One region of the Thalassolituus sp. UBA6592 genome, then DNA from elsewhere that is predicted to be linked to it. Evidence: predicted binding sites of a transcription regulator. Region 1 holds the regulator's gene; each other region holds the start of a gene.
The links. Region 1 encodes sigma-54, which starts transcription at its own class of promoters, with help from an activator protein. Its sites were predicted from a motif close to TGGCACNNNNNTTGCTNT; they were not measured.
Positions count from the first base shown of each region.

Region 1 (6,699 bases):
GTCAAAGACGTGTCCATGGAAGTCAGCAGCGGCCAGATCGTCGGCCTGCTGGGTCCGAACGGTGCGGGTAAAACCACCTGCTTTTATATGATCGTCAACCTGGTACAGGCCGATAAAGGCACGATAACCATCGACGGCGAAGACATCAGTCACCTGCCAATGCATGGCCGGGCACGCAAAGGTATCGGCTATCTGCCGCAGGAAGCTTCCATCTTCCGCAAGCTCAGTGTGTCAGACAACATACTGGCCATTCTGGAAACCCGCAAAGACCTCAACCGCAAACAGCGTCTGGAGCGTCTGGAAGGCCTGCTCGACGAGTTCAACATCCAGCATATCCGCGACAGTCTGGGCATGGCCCTGTCCGGCGGCGAACGCCGGCGGGTGGAAATTGCCCGCGCTCTGGCCGCCGAACCGTCCTTTATTTTGCTCGATGAGCCTTTCGCCGGGGTTGACCCAATTTCCGTAGCTGACATCATGGACATTATCCGTCAGCTGAAAGCGCGCGGAATTGGTGTACTGATTACCGACCACAATGTGCGGGAAACCCTCGCCATCTGTGAAAAAGCTTACATCGTCGGTGGCGGTCACATTATTGCAGAAGGAAATGCCGACGAAGTACTCGCCAGCGAACAGGTACGTAAAGTGTATCTGGGGGAGGACTTCCGCCTCTGATCAGAGCAGCGAATGGATTCAGATACGCAGGAGGATACTCCTGTGCAGTGGGACTGGCCCAACCTGAAGTGACCAACAAATCAGGTTGTGGGTTCCCGGCCTTGGCGTATAATGCACAGATTGTGCCGACTATGGGTAAGTACTGAACTCTATGAAAGCGTCTCTTCAGTTAAAGATGGGTCAGCAACTGACCATGACCCCTCAGTTACAGCAGGCAATCCGTCTGCTGCAGCTCTCTACCCTTGACCTCCAGCAGGAGATTCAGGAGGCACTGGACGCCAATCCTATGCTGGAAATGGAAGAGCACGAGGGTGACGATACAGCGGATCACTCCTCTATGGAGGTGTCCGAGAGCAAAACAGAAGTTACTTCCAAAGACGATTCCGATACTCCGGAACTGGACGAACAATGGTCCCAGGAACAACTGCCGGACGATCTGCCGGTAGACAGCCAGTGGGACGATACCTATCAGGCAACAGCCGGTGTTTCTTCCGGCAACAGCAACGCCATCGACGACGACTTCGATTACGATTCCCGCCACGCCTCCACTGAAAATCTGCAGGATCACCTCGAGTGGCAGCTTAACCTGACACCAATGTCCGACGCTGACCGCGAAATCGCCACCATGCTGATTGATGGCGTGGACGACGATGGTTACCTGCACACCACCATTGAAGATGTGGTGGAAAGCATGGACCCGGAACTGGAAATCGAAGAAGAAGAAGTTCTGGCCGTCCTGCATCGCCTGCAGCAGTTTGATCCGGCCGGTGTTTTTGCCCGCGATCTGCGTGAATGCCTGTTGCTGCAACTGGCGCAGCTGGCACCGGAAACCGAATGGCTGAAAGAAGCCCGGCTGGTAATCAGTGACTACATCGAATTACTCGGCAGCCGCGATTACCAGACCCTGATGCGCAAGACCCGTCTGCGCGAAGATGATCTGAAATCTGTACTGTGCCTGATTAAAGAACTGAACCCGAAACCCGGTGCCGGCGTCAGTGGTGAACAGGCAGAATACGTTGTGCCGGATGTGATCGTGCGTAATGTGCGCGATGAATGGCGGGTCGAACTGAACCCCGACATCGCACCCAAACTGCGGGTGAATGCGGATTACGCTGCACTGGTGCGTCGTTCAGACAACAGCACAGATAATGCTTTCCTGCGTGATCACCTGCAGGAAGCGCGCTGGTTTATCAAAAGTCTGCAAAGCCGCAATGAAACCCTGCTGAAAGTGGCCACCAAAATTGTTGAGTATCAGATCGACTTCTTCGAAGAAGGTGAAGAAGCGATGAAACCTCTGGTGCTGCACGATATTGCCGAAGCGGTTGGCATGCACGAATCGACGATTTCCCGTGTGACCACACAGAAATACATGCACACCCCGCGTGGTATTTTTGAACTCAAGTACTTTTTCTCCAGTCATGTCAGCACAGATGGCGGCGGCGAATGCTCGTCCACTGCTATCCGCGCCATGATCAAAAAGCTGATTTCAGAAGAAAATGCCCGTAAACCACTCAGTGATAACAAAATCGCAACTATGCTTGGAGAACGCGGTATTCAGGTTGCACGACGCACCGTAGCCAAGTACCGTGAAGCTATGTTGATTCCACCTTCAAATGAACGTAAACAGCTGATTTAGAACACTGAATTTAATCCTGAAGCTGATTAAATAGTAAAAAACAGAACCAGCACACAAGGAGCCTGGAAATGAAGATCAATATCAGCGGTCACCATGTAGAAATTACCGAAGCCCTGCAGAGTCATGTCGACGACAAGATGTCGAAGCTGACCCGCCACTTCGACAACATCACCAATGGTCAGGTTACTCTCACTGTGGTGAAAGGGCGCATGACAGCAGAAGCAACCGTCCACGCCAGTGGCACAGATCTGAACGCCAGTGCAGAAGGCGACGATATGTACGCCGCCATTGATCAGATGGTAGAAAAGCTGGATCGTCAGCTTCTTAAACACAAAGAAAAACTGGTAGCACGTCAGAAAGGTCAGGGCTGATTTTTTATGGAACTGAGTATCGGCGACATTCTTACGCCAGAACGCGCATTAATTAATGTAGAAGTCTCCAGCAAGAAAAAACTGCTGGAGTTTCTGTCTGGCTTTGTTGCCGAGCAGCTCAGTGACTGCTCAGCCGACGATATTTTCGACAGCCTGCTCAGCCGCGAGCGGTTGGGCAGCACCGGCATTGGGGAAGGCATTGCCATTCCCCATTGCCGTCTGCGCCAGTGCACTCAGGCCATCGGCATTCTGTTGCGCCTGGCCGAACCTGTGGACTACGACGCCATCGATCAGAAACCGGTCGATCTGGTTTTTGCTCTGTTAGTGCCGGAAGAAGCCACCGAAGAACATTTAAAAGTACTGGCCATGCTGGCCAGAAACTTCAGCGAAGCGGGTTACCGGGAAGCCCTGCGCAATGCCCCGGACGCTAAATACCTCTATCAACGGGCGCTCGCCAGCGCTTAACCCAGGGATATGGAGATAACCGATGCGCCTGGTAGTCATCAGTGGACGTTCAGGATCAGGTAAATCCAGCGCACTGCACGTGCTCGAGGATCAGGGCTTTTATTGTATAGATAACCTGCCCATCTCCATGCTTCCGACTCTGGTCACCCAGACCGAAAGTGAAGAAAAGCTGTCCCGGGTGGCCGTCAGTATCGACGCCCGCAACCTGCTTCACGCCTTCGATAACATCGACGAAATCCTGCACCAGCTGCCCAATGATGAATACCGCCTGGATGTCATCTATCTGGATGCCAGCGAAGAAGTTCTGCTGCAGCGCTTCAGCTCCACCCGGCGTAAGCACCCACTGACCAGCCCACACCTGTCGCTGGCGGAAGCCATTGATCAGGAAAAAGAACTGCTCGACCCCATCGCCAATCTGGCGGATCTGACCCTCGATACTACCAATATGTCGGTACACGAGCTGCGCAGTCAGATCAAAATGCGGGTCGCAGACAAATCCAGCAACGATATCGCCATTCTGTTTGAATCCTTCGGCTTCAAACACGGTATTCCCATCGATGCCGATTATGTTTTTGATGTGCGCAACCTGCCGAATCCCTATTGGGACCCGGGCCTGCGTGCACACACAGGGCTGGAACAGCCAGTGATTGAATTTCTTGGCAACGAGCCACAGGTGGCGCTGATGAAAGACGATATTGCCGGTTTCATCCGTCGCTGGCTGCCGGCCTTTATCGAGGCAAACCGCAGTTATATGACCATCGCCATCGGCTGCACCGGTGGCCAACACAGATCCGTTTATGTCGCCGAGCGATTGAAAGAGGAATTCGCTGATCTGTACAGCAATGTGCAGATCCGCCACCGCGAGCTGAGCAACCAGGAGTCCTGATGATTAAAACCCAGCTGACCATTATCAATAAACTGGGCCTGCATGCCCGGGCTGCCGCCAAACTGGTGTCGACTGCCTCGGCCTTTTCCAGTCAGGTAAAAGTCGGCTATCCGGAGCGTATGGTTGACGGTAAAAGCATCATGGCGGTGATGATGCTGGCCGCCAGTAAAGGTACCGTTCTGGAACTGCACGCCGAAGGTAACGATGCGGAGGCTGCGGCGGAAGCCATCACCGATCTCATCAACCGCCGCTTCGACGAGGAAGAATAGGTTTTAAAACAATTAATTACACGCATTCTTGCGAGTAGTTTCATGGTATCTGTTGTCTGACCCGGATACACTCTCAGTTCATATAACCCGCCCCGGAACAAGGTACGATGGCAGAGCAAAGCGAACGCGCCCGGACAAAACTGCACAGTCTTAACGCAGCTCTTGAGAGCGGCGCGATGACGCAGGTCCGCCGTATCCTGAACTCGGGTCTGGCGCCGGTTGATATTGCCCACCTGATTGAATCCTCACCGCCTAAGGCGCGTAAGATTCTGTGGGAGATGGTCGACAAGGAACTGGAAGGTGAAGTACTGCAGAATCTGAGTGAAGAGCTGCAGGGTCACTTCCTGAGCGATATGAGCGCCGAAGAAGTCGCCGATATCGCCTCCGAGCTCGACACCGATGACGTCGCCGATATGCTGCAGGCGCTGCCGGAACGTGTGACCCAGGAAGTTCTGGAGTCCATGGACCAGCAGGACCGGGATCGCCTCGAGTCAGTACTGGGTTATGCCGAGGACAGTGCCGGTGGTCTGATGAACACCGACACCATCACCATCCGTCCGGACATCACTCTGGATGTGGTGCTGCGCTATCTGCGCCGCCACAAATCCCTGCCCGCCATGACGGATAACCTGCTGGTCGTCAGCCGTAACAACGAATTTATCGGTACCCTGGCCATCAGCAAACTGCTGGTCAGTGACCCGCATCAGACCGTGCGGGAAGTGATGAGTACAGACGCCAAAATCATTCCTGCCACCATGCATGACAGCGACGTTGCCAAACTGTTCGAGCGCCACGATCTGGTATCCGCTCCGGTTGTCGACGACGATGGCGTGCTGGTTGGCCGGATCACCATCGATGACGTGGTTGACGTTATCCGCGAAACTGCGGACCACTCACTGATGAGTATGGCCGGTCTGGACGACGAAGAAGACACCTTCGCTCCGGCCCTGAAAACCAGTCGCCGCCGTGCGGTATGGCTGGGTATTAACCTGCTGACCGCGCTGGCAGCCTCCGCCGTGATCGGCATGTTCGACGAAACCATCGAAAAAGTTGTCGCACTGGCTGTACTGATGCCGATTGTTGCCAGTATGGGCGGTATTGCCGGCAGTCAGGTACTGACCCTGGTGATCCGTGGCCAGGCACTGGGACACCTCAGCGGCAGTAACTTCCGCTGGCTGTTTAACCGGGAAATCATTGTCGCCGCCATCAATGGTGTGCTGTGGGCGGTGGTTATCGCCATCATCACCTTTGTCTGGTTCAGGGACCCGCAGATCGCCCTGATCATTGCCGCCGCCATTGTCATCAACCTGCTGGTTGCCGCTGTGGCCGGCGCTGGCCTGCCTCTGCTGCTGAAAGCACGGGGAATTGATCCTGCCCTTGCTGGCAGCGTGGTTCTGACTACCGTCACAGATGTGGTAGGATTCCTCTCCTTCCTCGGGTTAGCGACCCTGTTCTATCTGTGAACCGAATACCAAATACTATGAAAGATGATCAATACGAAGACGACGACATCGAATATGTCAGTAAGTCTGAACTGAAACGTGATGCTGAACGCCTGAAAGTCATGGGCAAAGAGCTGAGCGAAATGACACCGGCCAAATGGGCTGAGCTGCCGATTTCAGAGAATCTGCGCAGCGCCCTGAAAGAAAGCCAGCGTCTGAAGCAGAATGAAGCCAAACGCCGTCACCTGCAGTACATTGGCAAGCTGATGCGCGAAGAAGATGTCGATGCCATTCAACATGCGCTGGATCTGATGGACCCGTCGAGCGAAGTCTTTGGTCGCCTGATCCGTCAGCAGGAAATGTGGCGTACCCGCCTGATTAACGACAACAACGGCCTCAATGACTTTATTGAGGAATATCCGCATGTTGATCGCCAGCAACTGCGCAACCTGGTACGTAACGCCAGTAAAGAAATGAGCAGTGAACCGCCAAAACCTGGCAGTAACTACAAGAAGCTGTTTCAGCTGATCCGCGAAGTCATGGCTGACTGAGCGCCACGGCGCCCGCAGCCCCACTTCTGCACATCACTCCGCTGTATTTAACGCCACGTGATTCAGCGGCATAGCCCGGCGGATTTCCTGCAATCGCTGCAGATCAATATCCGCCAGGCTGACACCGGGTTCTTCGCCCGCCATGGTCAGCACTTTTCCCCAGGGATCGATGACGCAGGAATGTCCCCAGGTCTGGCGCTTGTCATCGTGCCAGCCACACTGGTCTGCAGCAACGATATAGCACTGATTCTCCACCGCCCGGGCAGTCAGCAGCGTCTGCCAGTGCACCTGACCGGTTTTATGGGTGAACGCCGCAGGCACCAGCAGGACTTCTGCACCGGCCGCGGTTAATGCCTGATACTGTTCCGGGAAACGCACGTCAAAGCAGATACTCAACCCCAGCTTGC
Region 1 covers NZ_DJIO01000146.1:21,695-28,393, forward strand. Annotated here, with positions in the region: gene lptB (LPS export ABC transporter ATP-binding protein) at 1-672, shown strand, start outside; gene B2Z72_RS14550 (RNA polymerase factor sigma-54) at 824-2,308, shown strand; gene hpf (ribosome hibernation-promoting factor, HPF/YfiA family) at 2,377-2,679, shown strand; gene ptsN (PTS IIA-like nitrogen regulatory protein PtsN) at 2,686-3,144, shown strand; gene rapZ (RNase adapter RapZ) at 3,167-4,030, shown strand; gene B2Z72_RS14570 (HPr family phosphocarrier protein) at 4,030-4,299, shown strand; gene mgtE (magnesium transporter) at 4,407-5,762, shown strand; gene yjgA (ribosome biogenesis factor YjgA) at 5,780-6,292, shown strand; gene B2Z72_RS14585 (carbon-nitrogen hydrolase family protein) at 6,326-6,699, opposite strand, start outside.

Region 2 (6,699 bases), on a different contig from region 1:
TGGACTGCAGCAGCGCTTTGGCGCCCAGGCGGTCGTTGCTGTCGTTTTCCACTACTTTATTCAGCATGCGTACGCCTTCGGCAATATTGCCAATGCGCAGATTCATATATGCAGCGCCCTTTAATGCCAGCAGATAAAAACGTACGCGGGTAAAGGACTCCATCACGCCGTAAGCGAGATGCTCAAATTTCAGTTTTTCCCAGTTGTCCGGAAAACCAATGGTAGGCGCTACGCCACGCATCACCTGGAAGGCAACATCGATCGCTTCCGGCAGTCGGTGCTGGTAATAATAAAAACGGTACATGGCCACCAGTACGGTCATATTGGCTGGCGCAATGCTGTACGCCTGAGTCAGGTACCATTCTGCATTACCATCGCCATAAGCTTCGGATGCCTGATTCAATAAATCTTCCACGCCGTCGGGTAACGGCTCATCGAAGTACATCAATTGCCCCTGAAAGTCCTGCAAATCCATAATGATCTCCTGCTGTTAGCTGCCCACGGCTTCTTTTTCACGGATAACTTTGCCGCCTGGGCAGTCCTTTTCACATACGTCGTTGCTGACTTCACAATCGGCGTAGCGTTCTTCAGCACTGCGGCGGTCAAGTTTTGCTTCCAGTATGTCAATGCGGCTGAGCAGACAGCTGATTGCCTTTCCCACAGGGTCAGGTATCAGGTGATGATCCAGGTCGATGCCGTAAGGATTCAGTTCTCCGGCTTCGCGCAGTTTCACCACCTTGCCCGGTATGCCAACAACGGTGCAGCTTTCCGGTACATTTTCGACCACCACTGAATTGGCCCCAACGCGGGAATGCTTACCTACAGTGATATTGCCAAGAATTTTTGCACCGGCGCCAACCATGACACCATCGCTCAGCGTCGGGTGACGCTTGCCTTTTTTCCAACTGGTACCACCCAGAGTAACACCGTGATAAAGCGTCACATCGTTACCCACGACGGCCGTTTCACCAATTACGACACCGGCACCATGGTCAATAAAAAATCGTTCACCAATGGTCGCTCCGGGGTGAATATCCACATTGCTCAGAAGACGTCCCAGAAACGACAGAAAGCGTGCCGCATAGCGCCAGTTACGTTTCCACAGTCGATGACTGATACGGTGAAATATCAGTGCATGAACGCCCGGATACGTGGTCAGAACTTCGAAGGTTGTGCGTGCCGCCGGGTCCCGTTCAAAAACGCTGGCAATGTCTTCACGCAGCTGTTGCCACAATGATTTTTTCAGCTGGCAATCGGATGAAGCTGACATATTTCCGCCTCCTGTCCTGCGGCCATCGCCGGTGCGCCAATACGCGCATCCAGTGCCATGTATAAGTCCATTAATTCACTCGCCAGCGGTGCACGTTTAATGCTCGTCACCAGAGTTCTGACCTGTTGCAGCAGCAGAGGCACCTGCCAGCTCAGCAACTCAATGCCCACATCCTGATATGCACGGATCAGCCCCTGGCTGCCGGAATGTTTGCCCAGCACCAGCTGGTGATGCCGCCCAAGCTGCAGCGGATCGAGGCCCTGATAATTACGCTGATCCTTAATCAGGCCATCCACATGAATACCCGCTTCATGGGTAAAGACACCTTCACCAACAATGCTTTTATTCCAGCTCACATCCCGTCCGGAGGCCTGTGCCACCAGTGCTGAAATAGCTGCCATCTGTTGTGTATCAACCCCACAATCAATGCCGTGCAGATTTTTCAGCGCCAGCACACACTCTTCCAGAGGTGCATTACCGGCCCGTTCGCCAAGGCCATTGACGGTGGTGTTAATATGAGTCGCACCACCGAGAACAGCAGCCAGCGTATTGGCAGTTGCCAGGCCGTAATCGTCATGGGCGTGCATTTCAATTTCCAGATCACAGGCGCTGCGCAGACTGCGGATTTTGTCCAGCAGGCTGAAGGGTTCCATAATGCCGACGGTATCGGCAAAACGGATACGGCGCGCACCTGCCTGCTGTGCGGTTTGCGCAAGCTGCCTGAGGAAATCCGTGTCAGCGCGGGAAGAATCTTCCATGCCGACACAGATTTCAAAACCGGCGTCCACACCGCGGCTGACCATGCGCTCAACCTGAGCCAATACCCAGCGACGGTCCTGACCCAGCTTGCCGGCGATCTGCTGATCGGAAGAAGGAATGGATAAATCCACCAGATCCACATCCAGACCTGCCACGGCAGCTAAATCCTGTTCATTCATCCGGCACCAGGCCATTAAGCGTGATGGCAGTCGCAGTGCAGCAATCGCCTGCATCACTTCGCGTTCTTCTTCGCCCATGGCGGGAATACCGATCTCCAGCTCCTGCACGCCCATGGCTGCCAGACCACTGGCAATGGCCAGCTTTTCGTCAGCAGTAAAGGCCACACCTGCGCTTTGTTCGCCATCGCGCAAAGTCGTGTCGTTAATAACAACGACAGGTTGAGCAGCAGATTGATGAGTCGTCATGTCGATATTCCCGTCCATGAATAATCAGGCGTAAACCGGAGCGAACGCTTCTTCCGGATTTTCCACCGGACCGTTTTCTCCCCAGTAAGGAGAGAGCTTACGCAGTTGCGCTACGATAGGCGGTACCGCTTCAATCACGCGTTCAATTTCTTCCGGCGTGTTGTAACGCGAAAGAGAGAATCGCACGGTGCCGTGAGCTGCGGTGTAAGGAATGCCCATGGCACGCATCACGTGCGACGGTTCCAGCGAACCTGAGGTACAGGCAGAACCGGAAGACGCCGCAATACCCTGCTTATTCATCAGCAGCAGAATGGCTTCACCTTCAATGTATTCAAAGGCGATATTCACGGTATTGGGTAAACGGTTATCCGGATTACCGGTCACAAACGAGTGTGGAACCGCAGCCAGAATGCCTTCCTGCAGACGGTCACGCAGTTTTGCAACTTCGGTGTTTTCATATTCCATGTGTTCCATGGCCAGCTCGCAGGCTTTACCCAGACCAACAATACCTGTGGTATTTTCAGTACCGGCACGACGACCACGTTCCTGGTGACCACCACGCAGCAGCGGACGGAAACGTACACCACGACGCAGATACAGCACCCCCACACCTTTTGGTGCATGCAGTTTGTGGCCGGAAATCGACAACATGTGAATTTTGCTGTCGGCCAGGTTCATCGGAATTTTACCCACCGCCTGCACGGCATCGGTATGGAACATAATGCCTTTGGAATCGGCCATCTCAGCCATTTCCAGTACCGGGAAAATAGTGCCGGTTTCGTTGTTGGCCCACATCACGGAAACCACAGCAACGTTATCGGTCAGCAGACTGGCGTATTCATCCAGATCCAGGTTGCCTTTACCATCCACTTTTAATTTGTGCACGGTGTAGCCTTCGGTTTCGAGGAATTCACACAGATTCAGAACCGCCGGGTGCTCAACCACGGTAGTGATGATTTCTTTGCGTTCCGGCTGCGCTTTCAGAGCAGACAGAATTGCAGTGGAATCGGATTCAGAACCACAGGAAGTGAAAATAATTTCTGAGTCGTGCTCAGCACCAAGAATGTTCTGCACAGACTGGCGCGCTTTTTTAATGGCGAAGCCCACTTTATTGCCGAAGTTATGCAGCGAAGACGGGTTACCGAACTGCTCAGAGAAAAACGGCATCAGCTCCTGAACAACTTCAGGATCGCACATAGTGGTCGCGTTATTATCGAGATAGATATCAGCCATGATTACGCTCCTGCAATTTCAACCGGACGTTCGGTGTGTGGAATAACTTTCACAAACTCGCCAAGTTCTTCGATGAGTTTCTGCTGTACACCACCTAAGGTCATGGCAGCCATCTGACAGCCATTACAGGCACCAACCAGTTTCACGTAGATATTTTTGCCTTCGATATCCATCAGCTCAACATCACCACCGTCAGCCTGCAGTGCCGGGCGCAGACCTTCCAGCACCTGCTGAATTTTCAGAATGCGCTGTACCGGATTAAGCTTGGCAGCAGCCGGAGCGGCTTCTTCTTTTTTCGGGTTCAGACGTACTACGCCTTCTTTCTTGCCAACGGCATTCGGCGTAAAGCTTTCGCCGCGGGCGGCCAGCTCTTCGGTGAGAATATTTTCAATGCCTTCATGACAGGAAGAACAGCCACCACCGGCTTTGGTGTAGTTGGTAACTTCTTCAACGGTGCTTAAGTTGTTAGCGCGGATGGTGTCGCGGATCATCACATCGTCGATGGCGAAACATTTACAGATCAGCGCACCTTCTTCATGATCGTCTTCCCACACTTCACCGCGGTAATTGGCAACCGCTGCCTGCAGGGCTTCGCGGCCCATCACAGAGCAGTGCATTTTTTCCGGTGGCAGACCGTCAAGGAAGTCGGCGATATCCTGGTTGGAAATTTCCAGTGCCTGATCCAGGGTTTTGCCCTTTACCATTTCGGTCAATGCTGATGAGGAGGCAATGGCAGAACCACAGCCGAAGGTCTGGAAACCTGCATCCAGAATAATTTCTGTTTCAGGTTCTACTTTTAATGTCAGGCGCAGTGCGTCACCACAGCTGATGGAACCCACATCGCCCACGGCGTTGGCATCACCAACCGCACCGGCGTTTTTGGGGTTATAAAAATGTTCTTTAACGGTTTCGGAATAATCCCACATGATTCTGCTCCTCGTACTAATCCGGTTGGTTCCTGCTCATTCAGTGCTGTGAGGCGTGTTGTGCAATTGCCCCGTTGTTAGTGTAATTTTAAAAATCAGCAGCTGAACGATTTGCCACAGCCACAGCTGTTACTGGCATTCGGGTTTTCAAATTTAAAACCGCTACCTTCCAGACCGTCGACAAAATCCACGGTCACTCCGTCTAACAGCGATGCGCTGTTTTCATCGACAATCACTTTCAGACCAGAAAAGTCGATCAGCTCATCACCCTGCTCTACCGCCTGTTCCAGTTTCATACCGTACTGAAAACCTGAGCAACCGCCGCCTTCGACCTTAATACGCAGGCCAACCATCGGGGTTTCAGTGGAATCCATAAAACGGCGTACTGCGGAAATTGCACTATCTGTCATCGTGATCATTTTCTGCCTCCTGTGGCATCAGCCGGTACGGCTCTGCGGCCGCGTACCCATAGTTGAGTCTTGCCTGAGAGGGATTTTGCAACCCCTGTGCCACGGCAATAAAATCAGGAAAAAGAAAGGCTATTCATAGACTTAGCCAGCCTGATCAGCATTAAAAAGCTGTCGTAAATAAGACTGTCACAAAAGGTTGTAGCGGGCTTTGTCGCAGTTGCTACAAAGGAGATTGTCGTAATCACTTGTCGCATTCGACACAAAAAAGAAGCGACAGCTGAATGTGCAATTCAGACTGTAAAGAGAGCGATAACAGGATACAGACCAGGGAAGCGCATGCCTGTCAGTCTTATCCCGACCTAATAGCGGTACTGGGCAATTCGGACGGGGTAATTCAGACAGAGCAATGGTTACTTACACGCAGACAGCGCAGAGACAATTCAGCCCGGCTGTGGAGTCGTAGCGCCGGGCTGAGCAGCTATGTCAGGCGTTAGCGGCTGACCACATAACTGAGTATTTCAACAACCTGCTCTGCACTGGTCGCCCAGGCCATAGCCGCAGCATCCACTTCTTTCAGCGGATGCACAATGTCATCAGCGTGCAGGGTAATGTAGGATTTACCCAAAGCCGCACACTGGCCAGCATCAAAGGCGGCATTCCACTGTTTGTACTTGTCACCAAAGCGGATCACTGCAATATCGCATTGTTCGATCAGATTGCGGATGCGGATGGCATTCACTTTGGCGGATTTGTGATCGCGCCAGAAACTGTTACTTTCTGCCCCCAGAACATCGCCTGCTGCATCGCTGGCATCATGATCGGTTACTGCGGAGGTGAAGTGGATATTCAGACCACGTTCTTTGCAGCCCGCCATAATCTGTTCACGCCAGTCGGTGTGAATTTCGCCGGACAGGTATACGTTCCATTCCTTCATCTGTGCTCTCTCTTATATTGAATAAACCTGAGCCGCTATCATAACGCATAGCCCGGCGTGCTTCAGGTTCAACGGCCCAGAGGGCGGCAGACAAGGGCATAAAAATCAGAAAAGAGGAGAATGGCAAACAGACGACAGCAGGGATTACAGCTTGATAACCCGATAGGGAGCAGCTGCGTCAAAGATTTTAGTGCCACCACCCTGGCTGATAATGGTGTGCAGCAGCGCCGGATCCTCTACCTGCACGCCCGCCAGATAATCCACGCCAAAATCAGCCCACTCGGCCAGCCACGGCATACTGGGGCCCATTAACACCACAGTAGCGTTACGTGCCAGCCATAACAGATGAGGCAGGGTTTTATTGGTCAGACTGCTGGCGGTGATAAACACCCAATCCGCCTGAGGCAGAATATAGTTTGCAGCGGCATCAGGTAAATCGCGCCCCTGAGGCGTGCGCTCAATGCAGGTATAGGAAAACTGCTTATCGAAATACTCGATACCTGGATAGCGCCCGATGATGGCCACGTCCGCACCATGCAATTGCTCAGCAAAATGGGCAAAAACAGCCAGGTTCGCCGGGATATCAAAGGGGCGGTGGCAGGTGACCGGCTCGGCCTTTGTCAGCAACTGATTATTCAGAGAAATGGCCGCATTCGCCGCCGCCAGAGCCACCACCAGCTGACTGTTATCCCAGCCATGAAGCCAGCTTAAAATATCAGCGATCGATTTTTCCGTAAGCGTG
Region 2 covers NZ_DJIO01000145.1:7,299-13,997, reverse strand. Annotated here, with positions in the region: gene B2Z72_RS14345 (hypothetical protein) at 1-475, opposite strand, end outside; gene cysE (serine O-acetyltransferase) at 491-1,234, opposite strand; gene nifV (homocitrate synthase) at 1,243-2,454, opposite strand; gene nifS (cysteine desulfurase NifS) at 2,479-3,687, opposite strand; gene nifU (Fe-S cluster assembly protein NifU) at 3,690-4,613, opposite strand; gene B2Z72_RS14320 (HesB/IscA family protein) at 4,709-5,032, opposite strand; gene B2Z72_RS14315 (YtoQ family protein) at 5,514-5,957, opposite strand; gene B2Z72_RS14310 (Rossmann-like domain-containing protein) at 6,102-6,699, opposite strand, start outside.
Region 2: B2Z72_RS14320 (HesB/IscA family protein) is a predicted target of sigma-54. The motif match lies at 5,108-5,125, and genes of this name have one in related genera.

Region 3 (6,699 bases), on a different contig from region 1:
CTGATGTCCAGATTTTCAGCCATACCATGGTCAGGTTATCGACTTCGTATTCCATCTGCTCGCCGGTACCAAATCCGGCATTATCTGAACATGCCAGTTTGTTGCCATCGGTATCAAACAGCGCCATTTGATAGTCTTTATCGTCCGGTACCTCCATCGTCGCTGTCAGCGGCTGACCATCGCTGACGGCCAACTTCCAAATACCTAATGCATCAGCATGCACAATTTCCACATTGATCGCGGCTGTCGCTGCCACATCACGTCGATGCTGCCCGAGAAAAACATCGTCGCAGGTTTCATCTGAGGTAGTAAAAGATCTTTGGTTATCATCGGGATCACCGCTAGTGTCGTCACTGCTGTCATCACTACTGATGCAGGCGGAGAGCATAAAGGTGCTTAAAAACAGGATAAGTAGTTTATTCATAATGTCCTTTTAAACCGGTCAGGTAGGTATGAGCAGCCAGCACTAAAACTGGGGGAGCTGTTCTGAGATTAGCTCAAGGCTGGATAAAGGCCAGACAGAGAAGTGACAGGGAGGATAATGAGAACAAACCGGTTGAAGACAACAAAGAAAGCCAGTCTCTTCAGGGTTCAGAAACAGGGACTGGCTATGCGGGAAAGCTGCGAAAACTGAAGAGTAAAAATAGTCAGCAGCAGCTCACGTCTAATGATAAAAATATAATCAGATGCGAATCAGTCGACCCAGACTTCCTGGCCACGATAGATGACTTTACGTTTCTTTCCTTTGCCGTCAGATGGCTTTGCTGAGGCTGTTCCGTTGTCTTCCGTCACCTGTTGGCCACGATAGACTCTTACAGAAGGCTGTTCCGGTACCCGTCCTGCTTCCTCAAGCGGGATTGAAGAGCCGCGGTAAGTCCTGGTCGCCGGAAACTCAGGATGGACGCTGACACCTTTCTCAGCCAGATGAAGGTAATGATGTGGCGTCAACAGATTAATGAGCTTATTCAGCCACTGGGACACCACCGGATCTTCGCAATCGAGTGCATCGTAAACGACTTCCAGAACGGAAGGATCGTCGAGGTACTTTCCCTGTTGGTATTGCTTACCCGTCACCCGTGAAAGGCTGGCGGATAACGAAAAAATAATACTGCGGGAACCATTGGGAAATTCTAATGCTGCTGAAGGAACCATATCCTTTTCCTTATATTCTGTCGCCGGTATTTTCACACAAGATTCTGAGAACCACTGGTCCATTTCCGACAGCGGTTATGCATCCTGGAATCATATCCAGTAACCGCATCCCTGAAGCTGACAGTGCTGAGCATTCAGCCTGATACAAGCTTCAGGTGGTCACAGTTTGTGTGCGGCGCGCATCCTAACGTCAACAAGCATCGCCGTTAAGTCTTTCCGAATAAAATTTCGACTTTAACAGCTAATGTTAACAATCTGAAAAGCCGTTCATATTCCGATTGGAAATTAAGCATAAAAATTCAGGACAATCCCTGTTCATTATGTGCAATCCAAGAAAATCCGGAACGATAATACAAAAAGCCCTGACATCGCTGCCGGGGCTTTTTCTTAATTCAGCAAGCTGTTAAACCGCCTATAAACGATATTGCTGCATCAGCCCGTTGAGGCTTGTTACGACGCCGGTCAGATCCTCAGTAGCAAGCTGCGTCGCTTTTACGATTTCCGTAATTTCACTACTCGCCGTGTGCATGTCACCAACGTTGTTGGCGATATTCTCTGACACCGAACTCTGTTCGGACGTTGCTCTGGCAATTTCAGCATTACTGTTCTTCAGCGTTTCCATCGCTGCCAGAATCGATGAGAAGGTTTCGCCAACACCGTCGATTAACTGAGCATTTTCAGCAGCCTGCTGGCGGTTATTCTGCATCAGACCTGTCGCCTGCTCCCCACGCTTCTGCAGCCGCTCCACCATGGTGTTAATTTCTTCAGTCGAGGCCTGCGTACGACTGGCGAGCGAGCGTACTTCATCTGCAACCACCGCAAACCCGCGCCCCTGCTCACCTGCCCGTGCGGCCTCAATGGCAGCATTCAGAGCCAGCAGATTAGTTTGCTCAGCAATATTGCGGATAACTTCCAGCACCGCTGAAATATTCTGACTTTCAGACGCCAGCTCAGACACTGCCAGTTCCGATTTTTCAGTAACATCCGCCTGGTTACGGATTTTACCGGATGCTTCGGTCAACAAAGAGGAACCTTTCTGAATGGTATCCAGCACATGCTCGGCATTTTCACGCGCCATATCCGTGCTGTCCGATACCTGACCGGCAGACTGAGATAAATCATGGGCTGCAGCAGCCAGCTCTCCCGCCCGTTTACTCTGTCCGGACTGGATGCTGCCCATGCGGGCGGACAGGTCCGTTAACTGTGACGTTGATGAAGTTACTCTGCGCGCCTGTCCGGACACTTCTTTCATCGTTTGCTGCAGTCTTTCCAGCAACTGATCGAATTCCCGTGACATCTCTCCAAACTCATCGCTGCGGCGGGAATTAAACCGTACGGTCAGATCGCCTTCGCCTTCGGCCAGTTCACAAATCGCAGCGGTCTGCTTTTTCAGTGGGTTTATTACCAGACTGTTCACCAGCAGATACATAACAACCACCAGAACGACGAGCGCGATCATCAGTTTTGCAATTGCAGAGAAAAATGCTGCCTGCATAATCGCGTTCTCGTCAGCGTGCGGAACAGCAATCACAATGTCGTAACCCCACGGAGTGTATTCGCGAACAGTTACATCCCACGGACTGTTCTCGCCGGATATTACTTTATCTACCAACTCGCTGTTTACATGATCTGAATGGATACGTACCGAGCCTTTGGTGTCGCGCAACGCAACAAATCCATTCTGCAAAATCCGGTAGTCTGAAATCGCCTTTTTCAGCACATCCATGTCAGCAGAATAACCGACAAGCCAGATACCGATAGTTTCTCCCGCTGAATTTTTTAACGGCTCATAGCCTGTGAGATATGGCTTACCCAGAATATCGACCTCACCATAGTAAGCCTTCCCCTGACGAATCGCCGCCATAGCTTTACCCTGAGGGGCCAGTTTGGTACCAACAGCTCGCTTGCCTTCTTTCATTACGTTGGTAGAAATACGGATAAAATCATCTCCCTGACGACTGAAGATGGTAGCGGTGCCCCCCATAACGGCTGTCAGCTGATCAACCAGCTCATAGTTACCGGCCAGACCGTAATTTCCCATGTAAAGATTGGTTGCGGGTGTTCCTGACACGGTTACCGGCTCTCCGGAGCGGGCGTCACCCAGCGCCATTCCGCGTTCCTTTAACAGTTTCATCGAACTCTGAACGCGTTCAGAAATAATACCGTTGGTCAGGTCAAGCAGCGTATTCACTTCATTAATGGCCGCCAGTGCCTCCCTTTCATGGCGTTGATCGGCTGTTTCTTTGGCCGTATAGAGACTGATTAATGACAGAACGACACCGAATGCGCCGACAATCAGACCAAGGGTCAGAAGAAACTTTTTAAGCACTGACATAGTGACTCCAGAGCGTTGTTTTTTCTGGAGTATAGAAAGCACTTTGAAGAATTCTGTGCTGCTGGCAGTTAATACAGGATATATATTCAAGTCAGTTCTACTGATAAAGCAAACACCAATTCCTGACCGCTTGGTCAAGTTGGTATTCGCCTTGCTTATACAAAGCGGCATAAATTACCCTGTTGATGACTTTCTGTCTGACCCTTCAGCCCGGACCCAAGGAGATACGGCTTGAATCTACCCGTTCAGCCGCTGAAAAGCGCGCAAGCTGACGCACCATACTGGAACGCCCGGCTGCAACTGGTGACGCGAAAAACGCCAAGAGGCACCAAACTTGTGCACAAAGAACATAAAGGCCCTCTTTATGTGCAAAAGCCATTTTATCCGGAAGGGCCGGACTGCGCGCATATTTACCTTCTGCATCCTCCCGGTGGCATGGTCTCCGGAGATTTCCTGACCATTGAGGTCCGCGCCGAAGAACACAGTCACACCCTGGTAACAACGCCCGGTGCCGGCCGGGTTTACAGAGCGCGCCCGGATGGCCTGATCCAGAAACAACAGGTCAACCTCAGCACCTCCTGTGGCAGTGCGCTGGAATGGATGCCGCTGGAGACCATTTTATTCCCGTCATCAAAAGCTCAGCTGGAAACCCGGGTAGACCTGGCTGCCGACAGCGCCTTTATTGGCTGGGAAATCACCAGCCTTGGCTTACCGGCTAACGGCGTTCGTCTGAACGATGCCGACCAGCAGACAACTCTTAAGCAGGGGCTGAAAATCTATCGTGAAGGCCGCCTGTTGTTGAATGAGCGGCTGAAGCTGACACCAGAAAACAACGAGGTGCTGAACGCCTCTGCCGGATTCCGCGGGCAGCCGGTGCATGGCCTGATGGTTGCTGGACCATTCGCCGCAGACTTACCGTCCAGCGCAATGGAAACGCTTCAGGCACTGTGCGATGAGCACATCGCCGGCGTCAGTATGAACGGAGAATTCTTAACCGTCCGTTGTCTTGGCGACTGCAGTGAAAAAGCGCGATTACTGTTGACGGAAGTGTGGAAAATTGTACGTCCACTGCTGCTGCAACGCCCCGCCTGTGCGCCGCGCATCTGGGCGACCTGACAGATAGTGAATACCATGACAGTGTATTCAACAACCGTATTTACTAACCCGAATTTTAGTTAAGAACCCAAATTTTATTTACAAACAGAGGTGCAGGATGGAATTGCTTCCCCGCGAAAAAGACAAGCTGCTGATTTTTACCGCAGCTCTGCTGGCCGAACGACGTCTCAATCGTGGCCTGAAACTGAATTATCCGGAAGCTATGGCGTACCTGACCATGGAAATTATGGAAGGTGCACGCGATGGTAAAACGGTAGCCGAGTTAATGAGCTACGGCAAAACGCTGCTCAGCGCCGATCAGGTGATGGACGGTGTACCAGAGCTGATTCACGAAGTTCAGGTTGAAGCCACTTTTCCCGACGGCACAAAATTAGTCACCGTCCACGAGCCCATCGTTTAAGGAGAAAAATTATGATTCCAGGTGAAATCATCCCTGCCGATGGCGAGGTCGTTCTCAACGAAGGACGCAAAACCATCACCATCCGTGTTGAAAATACCGGTGACCGCCCGGTACAGGTCGGTTCGCATTATCATTTTTTTGAGACTAACCCGGCACTGTCGTTTGACCGCGAAGCTGCCAAAGGCTTCCGTCTGAATATTCCATCCGGCACCGCCGTGCGTTTTGAGCCGGGTCAGGGGCGTGAAGTGGAATTAGTAGAATACGTTGGTGACCGCACAGTGTACGGTTTCCGCGGTGAAACAATGGGCAAACTTTGAATGGCCCTGTAAAAAATCAATTACATCAGGCCTGCTGAACACCCCACTGCAATGTAGTGAGAGAATGAGTTATCAGGAGTAAGAACACGAAGATGAATACCTGTAAGACTACTGGGCATTCAGCCCAAAGGGTTATGGTTAAAACACCTTCATGCTGTGTTACTGCTCTCTCGCTTAACCCATTAGGCCACGTTCACAGTGCCTTGCCTGAATGCGTTTTAACCTATAACAGGCACTGTTAAATTAATATTTACAGGCCCAGGATCAGGAGAGAATTATGAGCCGTACAATGGACAGAACGTCTTATTCACAGATGTTTGGCCCGACCACAGGCGATAAAGTGCGCCTGGGTGATACCGAATTATTTATTCAGATCGAAAAAGATTTCACTACCTATGGTGAGGAAGTGAAATTTGGTGGCGGTAAAGTCATTCGCGATGGTCAGGGACAAAGTCAGCGCACCAGCGCTGAAACCGTTGATCTGGTCATTACCAATGCCGTGGTACTGGACCACTGGGGCGTAGTTAAGGCCGATGTCGGTATCAAAGGTGGCCGTATTTTTGCCATCGGTAAAGCCGGTAACCCGGATGTACAGGACAATATCGATATCATTATTGGCCCGGGTACTGAAGTGATCGCCGGTGAAGGTTCTATTCTGACCGCAGGCGGCATTGATGCGCATATTCACTTTATCTGCCCGCAACAGGTCGAAGAAGCATTAATGAGCGGTGTAACTACCATGATTGGTGGTGGTACCGGCCCGGCCACAGGAACCAACGCCACGACCTGCACCCCAGGCCCCTGGTATATCGAGAAAATGCTGCAGGGCACTGATGACCTGCCGATGAACTTTGGTTTCCTCGGTAAAGGTAATGCCTCGCTGCCGGCGGCACTGGAAGAACAACTGGAAGCCGGTGCCTGTGGTTTAAAACTGCACGAAGACTGGGGTACCACGCCAGCGTCAATTGATTGCTGTTTATCCGTCGCCGAAAAATACGACGTACAGGTAGCCATTCACACCGATACACTGAACGAATCCGGTTTTGTGGATGACACTATCGGTGCCTTTAAAGACCGCGTGATTCACACTTACCACACCGAAGGTGCCGGTGGCGGCCACGCGCCGGATATTATCCGTGCCTGTGCCTACCCGAATGTTCTGCCATCATCCACCAACCCTACCCGTCCTTATACGGCGAATACGGTGGATGAACACCTGGACATGCTGATGGTCTGTCACCACCTCGACAGCTCCATTCCCGAAGACGTCGCCTTTGCCGATTCCCGTATCCGTAAAGAAACCATCGCCGCCGAAGATATTTTCCACGACCGTGGTGCCTTCAGCATGATTTCTTCCGACTCTCAGGCCATGGGCCGCG
Region 3 covers NZ_DJIO01000187.1:600-7,298, forward strand. Annotated here, with positions in the region: gene B2Z72_RS18630 (hypothetical protein) at 1-424, opposite strand, end outside; gene B2Z72_RS18635 (hypothetical protein) at 694-1,152, opposite strand; gene B2Z72_RS18640 (methyl-accepting chemotaxis protein) at 1,565-3,487, opposite strand; gene B2Z72_RS18645 (urease accessory protein UreD) at 3,719-4,603, shown strand; gene B2Z72_RS18650 (urease subunit gamma) at 4,701-5,003, shown strand; gene B2Z72_RS18655 (urease subunit beta) at 5,015-5,320, shown strand; gene ureC (urease subunit alpha) at 5,598-6,699, shown strand, end outside.
Region 3: B2Z72_RS18645 (urease accessory protein UreD) is a predicted target of sigma-54. The motif match lies at 3,628-3,645, and genes of this name have one in related genera.